3 linked regions of the Cellulophaga algicola DSM 14237 genome follow. Each later gene encodes a partner of the first gene's protein in a complex. Links are inferred from orthologs where the notes say so. Each region holds a gene or a part of one and is shown in the gene's direction. Other genes may lie near its edges.

Region 1 (2,995 bases):
TAGAGATGCTAAAACAGTTGCTTCACAAAGAGGAATTTCTCTTGAAAAAGTTTTTAAGGGATAAATTAAGGTATTATGGCAAAAGTTAAAGTAAAACAGGTTAAGAGTGGTATTAAAAAACCTCTTAGACAGAAAAAAACTCTTGAAGCACTTGGTTTAAGAAAATTAGGTCAAGTTGTAGAACATGAGAATACTCCTAGTATTATGGGTATGATAGCTAAAGTTAACCACTTAGTTTCAATTGAGGAAGCTTAAAAAAATATAAAGATGAATTTAAATAGTTTAAAACCAGCTGAAGGCTCAGTTCACCGTGCAGGTAAGATTGTAGGACGTGGACAGGGTACTGGAAAAGGTGGTACTGCCACTAGAGGGCACAAAGGTGCTAAATCTAGATCTGGATATTCTAAAAAGATTGGTTTTGAAGGTGGTCAAATGCCTCTTCAAAGACGTGTTCCTAAATTTGGTTTTACAAATATTAACAGAAAGGAATACGCAGGTATTAATTTAGATAAATTACAACTACTTGTAGATAATGGAATCGTTAAAGATGCTGTTAACTTAGAAGTTTTAATTCAAACTAGATTAGCTAGAAAATCTGATTTAGTAAAAATATTAGGTGGAGGTGAGTTAAAAACTTCTCTTAAAATATCAGCACATAAATTTACTGCTACTGCTAAAGCGGCTATTGAAGCTGCTGGTGGCGAAGCAATAAGTTTATAAGAAATACACTATGAAGAAATTTTTCGAGACATTATCTAATATTTGGAAGATTGAAGAGTTAAAAGGAAGAATTCTTGTTACTCTTGGTTTATTGTTAGTATATAGATTTGGAGCGCAAATTGCGCTTCCAGGGATAGATACAACGCAACTAGGAGCTTTGACTTCTGGTACTGAAAACGGAATCTTTGGAATATTAAATGCTTTTACAGGGGGTGCTTTTGCAAAAGCCTCTGTTTTTGCATTGGGTATTATGCCTTATATCTCTGCTTCTATTGTAGTACAATTAATGGGAATAGCTATTCCTTACTTGCAAAAACTTCAGAAAGAAGGTGAAAGTGGAAGAAAAACTATCAACCAAATTACAAGATGGTTAACTATTGGTATTTGTATCCTGCAGGCTCCAACCTATTTATTGGGTTTAAGTCAGTTTGGTGTTCCAGATAGTGCTTTTGTTCTTGGAAAAGGTTTAGATTTCATGATACCTGCGGTTATTATTTTAGTAACAGGTACGGTGTTTGCAATGTGGTTAGGCGAAAAGATTACTGATAGAGGTATTGGTAATGGTATTTCTTTATTAATTATGGTTGGTATTATTGCAACATTGCCTCAAGCTTTCGCTCAAGAAGCTATTTCTAGATGGGAAGGTACAGGAGGTCCAATGTTAGTTTTAATTGAAGTTATCATCTGGTTTGTTGTAATCTTACTAAGTGTTTTATTGGTAATGGCTACACGGCAAATACCAGTGCAATATGCTCGTAGATCTGCTTCTGGCGGTTATGAGAAAGATGCAATGGGAACTAGACAGTATATTCCATTAAAATTAAATGCATCAGGTGTTATGCCAATTATATTTGCACAGGCAATTATGTTTGCGCCAGGATTAATTGGGAAAACATTTAATAATACGGTATGGGGTGCATGGATGGAAGTTCAATTCCAAGATATTTTTGGATTGGCTTATAATTTATTATTTGCATTTTTAATCATTGTATTCACATATTTCTACACTGCAATCACAGTTCCAACGAATAAAATGGCCGATGACTTAAAAAGAAGCGGCGGTTTCATCCCTGGAATTAGGCCTGGAGCAGAAACTGGAGATTTTTTAGATAAGATTATGTCTTTAATTACGTTACCAGGATCTATTTTCTTAGCTTTGCTGGCTGTATTGCCTGCAATAGTTGTTAAGCTAATGGATGTTCAACCAGGTTGGGCAATGTTTTATGGTGGTACTTCACTTTTAATTATGGTGGGTGTGGCAATAGATACAGTACAACAAGTTAATTCGTATTTGTTAAATCGTCATTATGATGGTTTAATGAAGACAGGTAAAAATAGAAAGGTAGCATAAGTTATGGCTAAGCAATCAGCAATAGAGCAAGACGGTAGCATCATTGAAGCATTGTCAAATGCAATGTTCCGTGTAGAGTTAGAAAATGGTCATGTTGTTACAGCCCATATCTCAGGCAAAATGCGTATGCATTATATAAAATTACTTCCGGGTGATAAGGTAAAATTAGAAATGAGCCCTTATGATTTGAGTAAAGCAAGAATTACATATAGATATTAAGATAATAGGATGAAAGTTAGAGCATCATTAAAAAAAAGGAGTGCCGACTGCAAAATTGTTCGCAGAAAAGGTAGATTGTACGTAATAAACAAAAAGAATCCTAGATTTAAACAAAGACAAGGGTAGTTATGGCAAGAATTGCAGGTGTTGATATACCAAAACAAAAAAGAGGGGTAATTGCTCTTACTTATATCTTCGGAGTAGGTAACAGTAGAGCTAAAGAAATTTTAGCAAATGCCCAAGTAAGTGAGGATACTAAAGTGTCTGATTGGAACGATGATGAGATTAGTCGTATTCGTGAATCAGTTTCGGCTTTTACTATAGAAGGAGAACTTCGTTCTGAAACTCAATTAAACATTAAACGTTTAATGGATATTGGTTGTTATAGAGGTATTCGTCATAGATCTGGTCTTCCATTAAGAGGACAAAGAACTAAGAATAACTCTAGAACTAGAAAAGGTAAGAGAAAAACTGTTGCGAACAAGAAAAAAGCAACTAAATAATAATTAGACAGTCATTAGTATTTGGACGTTAGAAGAATCTGTCTGAAATCGAAAGGTTTAGGATTCCAATAACTAAGAACTAACAACTAGAAACTTAAAAATATGGCAAAGTCAAATACAAAAGTTGCAAAGAAACGTAAGGTAATTGTAGAATCTGTAGGTGAAGCTCACGTAACAGCATCTTTCAATAACATTATTATTT
Region 2 (3,130 bases), 320 kb from region 1 along the record:
AATTATGCCGCTCAAAGTCCTGGTTCTACCTTTGAACCCGGTTTAGATCGTGATTTTACTAGAGAACTACAAGATTTAATTTTAAACCAAACCAGCTTAGATTTAGTTTCTTCTGGCGGAGATTTGGTATACGAAGGAGAAATTACAGAGTTTAGAATTACCCCTATGACTGCGACCGCTAACCAGACTTCTGCTCAAAACAGGCTGACAATGACGGTAACTGTAAGATTCTTTAACAATAAAAAAGAAGACGTAGATTTTGATCAACGTTTCTCTTTCTTTTATGATTACGGAGCTACTACAAGTTATAGCTCTATAAAATCAACAGCTTTAGAGGAGATTTTTGAGCGTATCACACAAGATATTTTCAATGCATCATTAGCAGATTGGTAATTTTATGAACGTAACAGACTTTACATATCTTTTGCAACATCCAGAAAAATTGGTCTCACCCGTGCAGACGAATCAATTGGATGATATTCTTGATGAGTTCCCTTACTTTCAAGCTGCACGTGCTTTGCAATTAAAAGGCTTAAAAAATTTAAATAGCTTTAAATACAATAGCGCATTAAAGGTTACTGCCGCATACACCACAGATCGTGATGTTTTATTCGATTTTATTACTTCTAAAGAATTTTTACAAAACGGTATAGCCAATAGTATCTCAGGAAGACAAGCCACATTAGCGGATACAGAAATTGAGTATGAAACTATTAGTATTCCTGAAGAAGTAAAAAAACCATTGCTTGATGACTCTATTGAAGACAAAGCGCTACCACAAAGTACAAAAGATGCAGAACAAATATTAGACCCTGCTTTATTTACTTCAAAAGACCCAAAAATTGATATAGCGATTGCAGAAGCTAAAAAAAAAGAAGTGGAAGTAACGATGGGTAGTCCATTACCATTTACTAAAAAAGAAAAATATTCTTTTACCGAATGGATGCAACTAGCCTCTAAAAAACCCATCGAAAGAGAAAAAACAGCCTCAATTGACAACAAAAAAGAGAATAAAGTAAAAAACGAGCCCTTAAAATCAACTGCAAAAAAGGTTTTGAGGAAGAAAAACTTTGATTTGATTGATCAATTCATAGAAAAAAACCCAAAAATAGTTCCCGGAGAAAAAAACGCAGTTCTAGCACCTATTGACGATCCTATGAAAATAGATACAACAGAGTTGATGACTGCCACTTTAGCTAAAGTATATCTGGAACAAAAGAAGTTCAAAAAAGCTATTCAAGCTTACAAAATTTTAAGTTTGAAATATCCAGAAAAAAGTAGTTTCTTTGCAAGCCAAATAAAGTTAGTAGAAAAAATACAAAAAGAAAATAAATGAGCACGTTTACAATATTCTTAATCCTTATTATCATTGTGAGTCTTTTATTGATGTTGGTAATAATGGTACAAAATCCAAAAGGCGGAGGACTTTCTTCATCTTTAGGTGGTGGCGGTAGCCAAGTAGTTGGTGGAGTAAAAAAGACTGGAGACTTTTTAGATAAAAGTACTTGGACTCTTGCGACACTACTTATCGTATTAATTCTTTTATCGAATATTTCTTTAAAAGATGATTACAGAGAAGCAGATTCTAAGCTTTTACAAGGTGGTGACATTGAAAACACAGTTCCTGATTCATTACCAGAACCTATTTCGACTCCTGATTCGGAATAAGTAACACGACATTATATATTTTAAAATGCCAGCTTGGATGACAAGCTGGCATTTTTGTTTTACAAAGTGTCAGTTATTCAGCAATGGCATAATTTCTGCCATCAATAGAGTAATAAAATCAAAACAATTTAATAAAATTTAATCATATGGCTAAAGTTAATATTAAACCATTGGCAGATAGAGTGCTTATTGAACCAATGGCAGCTGAAACAAAAACTGCTTCTGGACTTTACATTCCCGATACTGCAAAAGAAAAACCTCAAAAAGGGAAAGTTGTTGCCGTTGGTCCTGGAACCAAGGATGACTTAGTTACCGTTAAAATTGGTGACACCGTTCTTTATGGTAAATATGCAGGAACCGAGCTTAAATTAGAAGGTACTGACTTTTTAATGATGCGTGAAAGCGACATATTAGCGATTATATAAATTACTTTTTTTATTTCCCTTAAACCGGAAATCTACTAAATTAAATTATACGATTAATTAAACAAATTCTCAGATTCCTGAGGAGGACTTAAAACAAAATTAAAAATGGCAAAAGATATAAAGTTTGATATAGATGCACGTGACGGACTAAAAAGAGGCGTTGATGCACTTGCAAATGCAGTAAAAGTAACTTTAGGACCTAAAGGTAGAAACGTAATCATCAGTAAATCTTTTGGAGCTCCTGTAGTTACTAAAGATGGTGTTACAGTTGCAAAAGAAATAGAATTACTTGACCCCCTAGAAAACATGGGTGCTCAAATGGTTAAAGAAGTTGCTTCTAAAACCAACGATTTAGCTGGTGATGGTACGACTACCGCAACAGTTTTAGCACAAGCAATCGTAAAAGAAGGATTAAAAAATGTTGCTGCCGGTGCTAATCCAATGGATTTAAAAAGAGGTATCGACAAAGCTGTTGAGGCTATCGTAGAAGACTTAGCTAAACAAGCAAAAAAAGTAGGTGATTCTTCTGATAAAATAAAACAAGTAGCATCTATTTCTGCTAACAACGATGAAACAATTGGTGAACTAATCGCTAAAGCATTCGGAAAAGTTGGTAAAGAAGGTGTTATCACTGTTGAAGAAGCCAAAGGAACAGATACGTATGTTGATGTTGTTGAAGGTATGCAGTTTGATAGAGGATACCTTTCTCCTTACTTCGTTACCGATTCAGAAAAAATGGTTTCTGAATTAGAGAACCCTTACATTTTACTTTTTGACAAGAAAATATCTTCTATGAAAGATATCCTTCCTGTTTTAGAGCCAGTTGCTCAATCAGGAAAACCTCTTTTAATTATTGCAGAAGATGTTGATGGTGAAGCATTAGCTACTTTAGTAGTGAATAAATTAAGAGGTTCTTTAAAAATTGCTGCTGTTAAAGCTCCTGGTTTTGGAGACAGAAGAAAAGCAATGCTTGAAGATATCGCTATCTTAACAGGTGGTACTGTAATCTCTGAAGAAAGAGGTTTCTCTCTTGAAAA
Region 3 (4,109 bases), 2.4 Mb from region 1 along the record:
TTGGATATATCATTTTAAAATTTAGTTTTGCAAAAAATTAAAATAATACCACTAACATGTATTGGACTTTAGAATTAGCGTCTTATTTAAGTGATGCACCTTGGCCAGCTACCAAAGACGAATTGATAGATTATGCAATTAGAACCGGAGCTCCACTAGAGGTTGTAGAAAATCTACAGTCTATGGAAGAAGAAGGCGGTGAAATTTACGAATCTATCGAAGAAATTTGGCCAGACTACCCAACGGAAGAAGATTACCTTTGGAACGAGGACGAATATTAAAATATTAACGTAATAACATTAAAAAAGTCTCATTTGAGGCTTTTTTTTTACTTAATTTTGAACTTGAGTGACAGCATTATCAATATTGCTGTTTATTATAGTTCATTCTGTCATGTTATTCCGGCATAATACCTTTGGTATGGTTATAGCATAGATTAAAAAAAATAATTTACCGTATGAGTTTTTTAAATTCTGTTTTAAAAGTTTTTGTAGGCGATAAGGCTAAGAAAGATGTCAAAGAACTACAACCTATCATAGATAAGATTCATTCTTTCGAACAAGAACTTGCTGGTTTAAGCAATGATGAAATCCGAAATAAAACACTTTCATTCAAAGCACAAATTAAAAATGACACACAAGTCATTAACGATCAGATTCAGGCGCTTGAAGCAGAAGTGAAAAACTCAAAAGATATTGACAAAAATGAAGATATCTACGCAGAAATAGACGCCCTTAAAAAGGAAGTTTATGAAATTTCTGAAAAAACGCTAAAAGCTATATTACCAGAAGCCTTTGCTGTTGTCAAAGAAACATCAAAACGTTTTGCTAATAATACTACAATAGAAGTAACTGCCTCTGAGTATGACAGACAGCTTTCTGGAACAAAAGAGTATGTTGCTTTAGAAGGTGATAAAGCTATCTGGCAGAATTCATGGAATGCAGCTGGTAAAGAGGTTACCTGGGACATGGTACATTATGATGTTCAGCTTATTGGTGGTATTGCATTACATGAAGGCAAAATTGCTGAAATGCACACAGGAGAAGGTAAAACTTTAGTAGCAACTTTACCCTTATATTTAAATGCATTGACAGGTAATGGAGTTCATTTAGTAACGGTAAATGATTACTTAGCCAAACGTGATAGCGCTTGGATGGCTCCAATATTTCAATTTCACGGTATTACTATAGAATGTATAGATAATCATCAACCAAATTCTGATGGTAGACGCGCAGCCTATAATGCAGATATTACTTACGGTACAAATAATGAATTCGGTTTTGATTATTTGAGAGATAACATGGCGCATACGCCAAGTGATTTAGTACAACGTCCGCACAACTTTGCTATTGTAGATGAGGTCGATTCTGTTTTGGTAGATGATGCACGTACCCCTTTAATTATTTCTGGTCCTGTACCAAAAGGAGACATTCAAGAATTTGATCAATTAAAACCAAAAGTAAACGATATTGTAACCTTACAAAAGCAATATCTAACAGGCGTTTTAGCGGAAGCTAAAAAATTAATTTCTTCTGGTGATACTAAAGAAGGTGGTTTTCAATTATTAAGAGTTCACCGTGGATTACCAAAAAATAAAGCATTAATAAAATTCTTAAGTGAAGAAGGTGTAAAACAACTGCTTCAAAAAACTGAGAATTACTACATGCAAGATAACAACCGTGAAATGCCAAAAGTAGATGAGGCACTTTGGTTTGTTATCGACGAAAAAAATAATCAGATAGAGCTTACCGAAAAAGGAGTAGAACATATCTCTGGGGAACAAGATCCTACCTTCTTCTTAATGCCTGATATTGGTGGAGACATCGCTAAAATTGAAAGTCAAAATCTTGATGTTGAGCAAGAGGCTGAACTTAAAGAAGAACTTTTCAAAGAATTTGGTATTAAAAGCGAACGTATTCATACTTTAAATCAACTATTAAAAGCATATACACTTTTTGAAAAAGATGTAGAATATGTTGTTATGGAAAATAAGGTAATGATTGTTGATGAACAAACGGGTCGTATTATGGACGGTCGTCGTTATTCTGACGGATTACACCAAGCTATTGAAGCTAAAGAAAGTGTAAAAATTGAAGCTGCAACACAGACTTTTGCCACAGTTACTTTACAAAACTACTTTAGAATGTATAATAAGCTTGCCGGTATGACGGGTACAGCTATAACAGAAGCAGGAGAGTTTTGGGAAATCTACAAACTAGATGTTATGGAGATTCCTACCAACAGGCCTATTGCTAGAGATGATAGAAATGATTTAATTTATAAAACAAAACGTGAAAAGTATAATGCGATAATTGAAGAAGTTACTAAACTTTCTGCTGCTGGAAGACCTGTTTTAATAGGTACAACATCTGTTGAAATCTCTGAGCTTTTATCTCGTATGCTTAGTATTCGCAAAGTTCCTCATAATGTTTTGAATGCTAAAATGCATAAAAAAGAGGCAGATATTGTTGAAGAAGCTGGTAAAGCTGGTATTGTAACTATTGCTACAAACATGGCTGGTCGTGGTACCGATATTAAATTATCAGAAGCCGTTAAAAAAGCAGGTGGTTTAGCAATTGTTGGGACAGAACGTCATGATTCTCGTCGTGTTGACCGCCAATTAAGAGGTCGTTCTGGACGTCAAGGAGATCCAGGAAGTTCACAATTCTATGTATCTCTTGAAGATAACCTAATGCGTTTATTTGGTTCTGACAGAGTAGCAAAAATGATGGACAGAATGGGCTTAGAAGATGGTGAAGTTATTCAGCATTCAATGATGACCAAATCTATTGAGCGTGCTCAGAAAAAAGTTGAAGAGAACAACTTTGGAGTTCGTAAGCGATTATTAGAGTATGATGATGTAATGAATGCACAACGTGAGGTTGTCTACAAACGTCGTCGTCATGCCTTACAAGGTGAGCGTCTAAAGGTTGATATTGCAAATATGATCTATGACACTTGCGAAGTAATTACGGAAACAAATAAGAATGCTAGTGATTATAAGAATTTTGAATTTGAATTGATTAAATACTTCTCGATTACGTCCCCGTTATCAGAAGAAGAATTTACAAAGAGAAGTGTTCAAGAAATAGCATCTTTATTGTATAAAAATGCATACCAACATTATCAAGATAAAATGGAGCGTAGTGCTACCGTTGCAAATCGGGTAATTAAAAATGTATTTGAAGATGATGCAAACAAATTTGAACGTATTGTGGTTCCTTTCTCTGATGGCATAAAAACTTTTAATATTGTTACCAATTTAAAAGAAGCTTATGAGAGTGAAGGTAAACAGTTGATTACAGATTTTGAGAAAAATATCACTTTAGCCATCGTTGATGATGCATGGAAAGTTCATTTACGTAAAATGGATGAATTGAAGCAATCTGTACAACTTGCGGTTCACGAACAAAAAGATCCATTGTTAATTTACAAGTTTGAAGCTTTTGAATTATTCAAAGGAATGATTGAAAACGTTAATAAAGAAGTTGTAGCATTCTTATATAAAGGAGAAATCCCTAATGGCAACGATACTAACATTCAAGAAGCCAAAACTATTAGTGAGCCTAAAGAAAGTTTAAACGTTAGTAAAGAAGAGGTTTTAAATAGTGATGAACTTGCTGCACAACATCGAGCTGTAGGTCAAAATCAAGGAAGCAGACCTGCAATTACCGAGACAATAACCCGTGAAGCTCCAAAAATTGGACGTAATGACCGTGTTACTATTAAAAATGTAATGTCTGGAGAAAGTAAAACGGTAAAGTTTAAACAAGCCGAACCACTTCTTTCAAAAGGAGAATGGGTGATCACAGCGCATTAATTTTCATATAAAATATATTCTAAAACGACAGCCTATAATGGCTGTCGTTTTTGCTTTTAACCAAAAAACATATTTAGTTTTACATAAGATTCTTTGTATTTTGATGGTATTATAGAGAAAATACTTATCTTAATGCTTGGAAATTCCACCTGTTAAGGAAAATTATTAGCAGTAAAACTAAATAAATGGCTCACCAACAACGCCTTAAAACCAAAAAAAACCTAATTCTAAAAGTAAATTACATCTCATCAGCCCTATCCTTAGTGTTTGGTTTCATATGTATTTACTT

The links.
Region 2: secY (region 1) and secG share a complex: the UniProt entries of both Escherichia coli proteins name them as parts of the sec protein translocase complex. The link is inferred for Cellulophaga algicola DSM 14237 from one-to-one orthologs.
Region 3: the proteins of secY (region 1) and secA are in contact, whole or in part, in a crystal structure (PDB 3DIN), measured with the Thermotoga maritima proteins. The link is inferred for Cellulophaga algicola DSM 14237 from one-to-one orthologs. Residues at the interface, in WP_004081795.1 of Thermotoga maritima: Glu108, Gly109, Glu110, Glu111, Ala236, Glu237, Arg238, Arg239, Ile240, Thr241, Ile242, Gln243, Tyr244, Ala245, Arg246, Arg247, Val248, Thr249, Gly250, Arg251, Arg252, Val253, Tyr254, Gly256, Ala257, Ser258, Thr259, Tyr260, Leu261, Pro262; in WP_004082002.1 of Thermotoga maritima: Glu261, Ala262, Arg263, Lys300, Ala301, Arg302, Thr303, Ile304, Ile305, Leu323, Tyr324, Asp325, Pro326, Val329, Ser330, Tyr333, Ile336, Lys340, Phe345, Val349, Glu363, Phe364, Tyr374, Ser375, Gly376, Gly377, Glu393, Ile395, Thr482, Ser483.

What each region holds. Positions count from the first base shown.
Region 1 is NC_014934.1:702,092-705,086, reverse strand. Bases 64-2,900 are described here. They hold secY (preprotein translocase subunit SecY), read left to right. Parts: upstream 64-730; coding sequence 731-2,071; downstream 2,072-2,900. Other genes in these bases: rpsK (30S ribosomal protein S11), read left to right, coding at 2,896-2,900; rpsM (30S ribosomal protein S13), read left to right, coding at 2,419-2,793; ykgO (type B 50S ribosomal protein L36), read left to right, coding at 2,300-2,416; infA (translation initiation factor IF-1), read left to right, coding at 2,075-2,290; rplO (50S ribosomal protein L15), read left to right, coding at 268-720. Outside these bases: more of rpsE, read left to right, coding at 1-63; more of rpsK, read left to right, coding at 2,901-2,995. UniProt on the Escherichia coli protein: The central subunit of the protein translocation channel SecYEG. Consists of two halves formed by TMs 1-5 and 6-10.
Region 2 is NC_014934.1:1,022,569-1,025,698, forward strand. What follows is about bases 29-3,000. They hold secG (preprotein translocase subunit SecG), read left to right. Parts: upstream 29-1,332; coding sequence 1,333-1,668; downstream 1,669-3,000. Other genes in these bases: CELAL_RS04405 (LptE family protein), read left to right, coding at 29-393; CELAL_RS04410 (hypothetical protein), read left to right, coding at 398-1,336; CELAL_RS04420 (co-chaperone GroES), read left to right, coding at 1,815-2,093; groL (chaperonin GroEL), read left to right, coding at 2,199-3,000. Also shown: more of CELAL_RS04405, read left to right, coding at 1-28; more of groL, read left to right, coding at 3,001-3,130. UniProt on the Escherichia coli protein: Subunit of the protein translocation channel SecYEG. Overexpression of some hybrid proteins has been thought to jam the protein secretion apparatus resulting in cell death; while this may be true it also results in FtsH-mediated degradation of SecY.
Region 3 is NC_014934.1:3,070,130-3,074,238, reverse strand. Bases 70-4,020 are described here. They hold secA (preprotein translocase subunit SecA), read left to right. Parts: upstream 70-457; coding sequence 458-3,820; downstream 3,821-4,020. Other genes in these bases: CELAL_RS13280 (sensor histidine kinase), read left to right, coding at 4,006-4,020; CELAL_RS13290 (DUF2795 domain-containing protein), read left to right, coding at 70-281. Also shown: more of CELAL_RS13290, read left to right, coding at 57-69; more of CELAL_RS13280, read left to right, coding at 4,021-4,109. UniProt on the Escherichia coli protein: Required for protein export, interacts with the SecYEG preprotein conducting channel.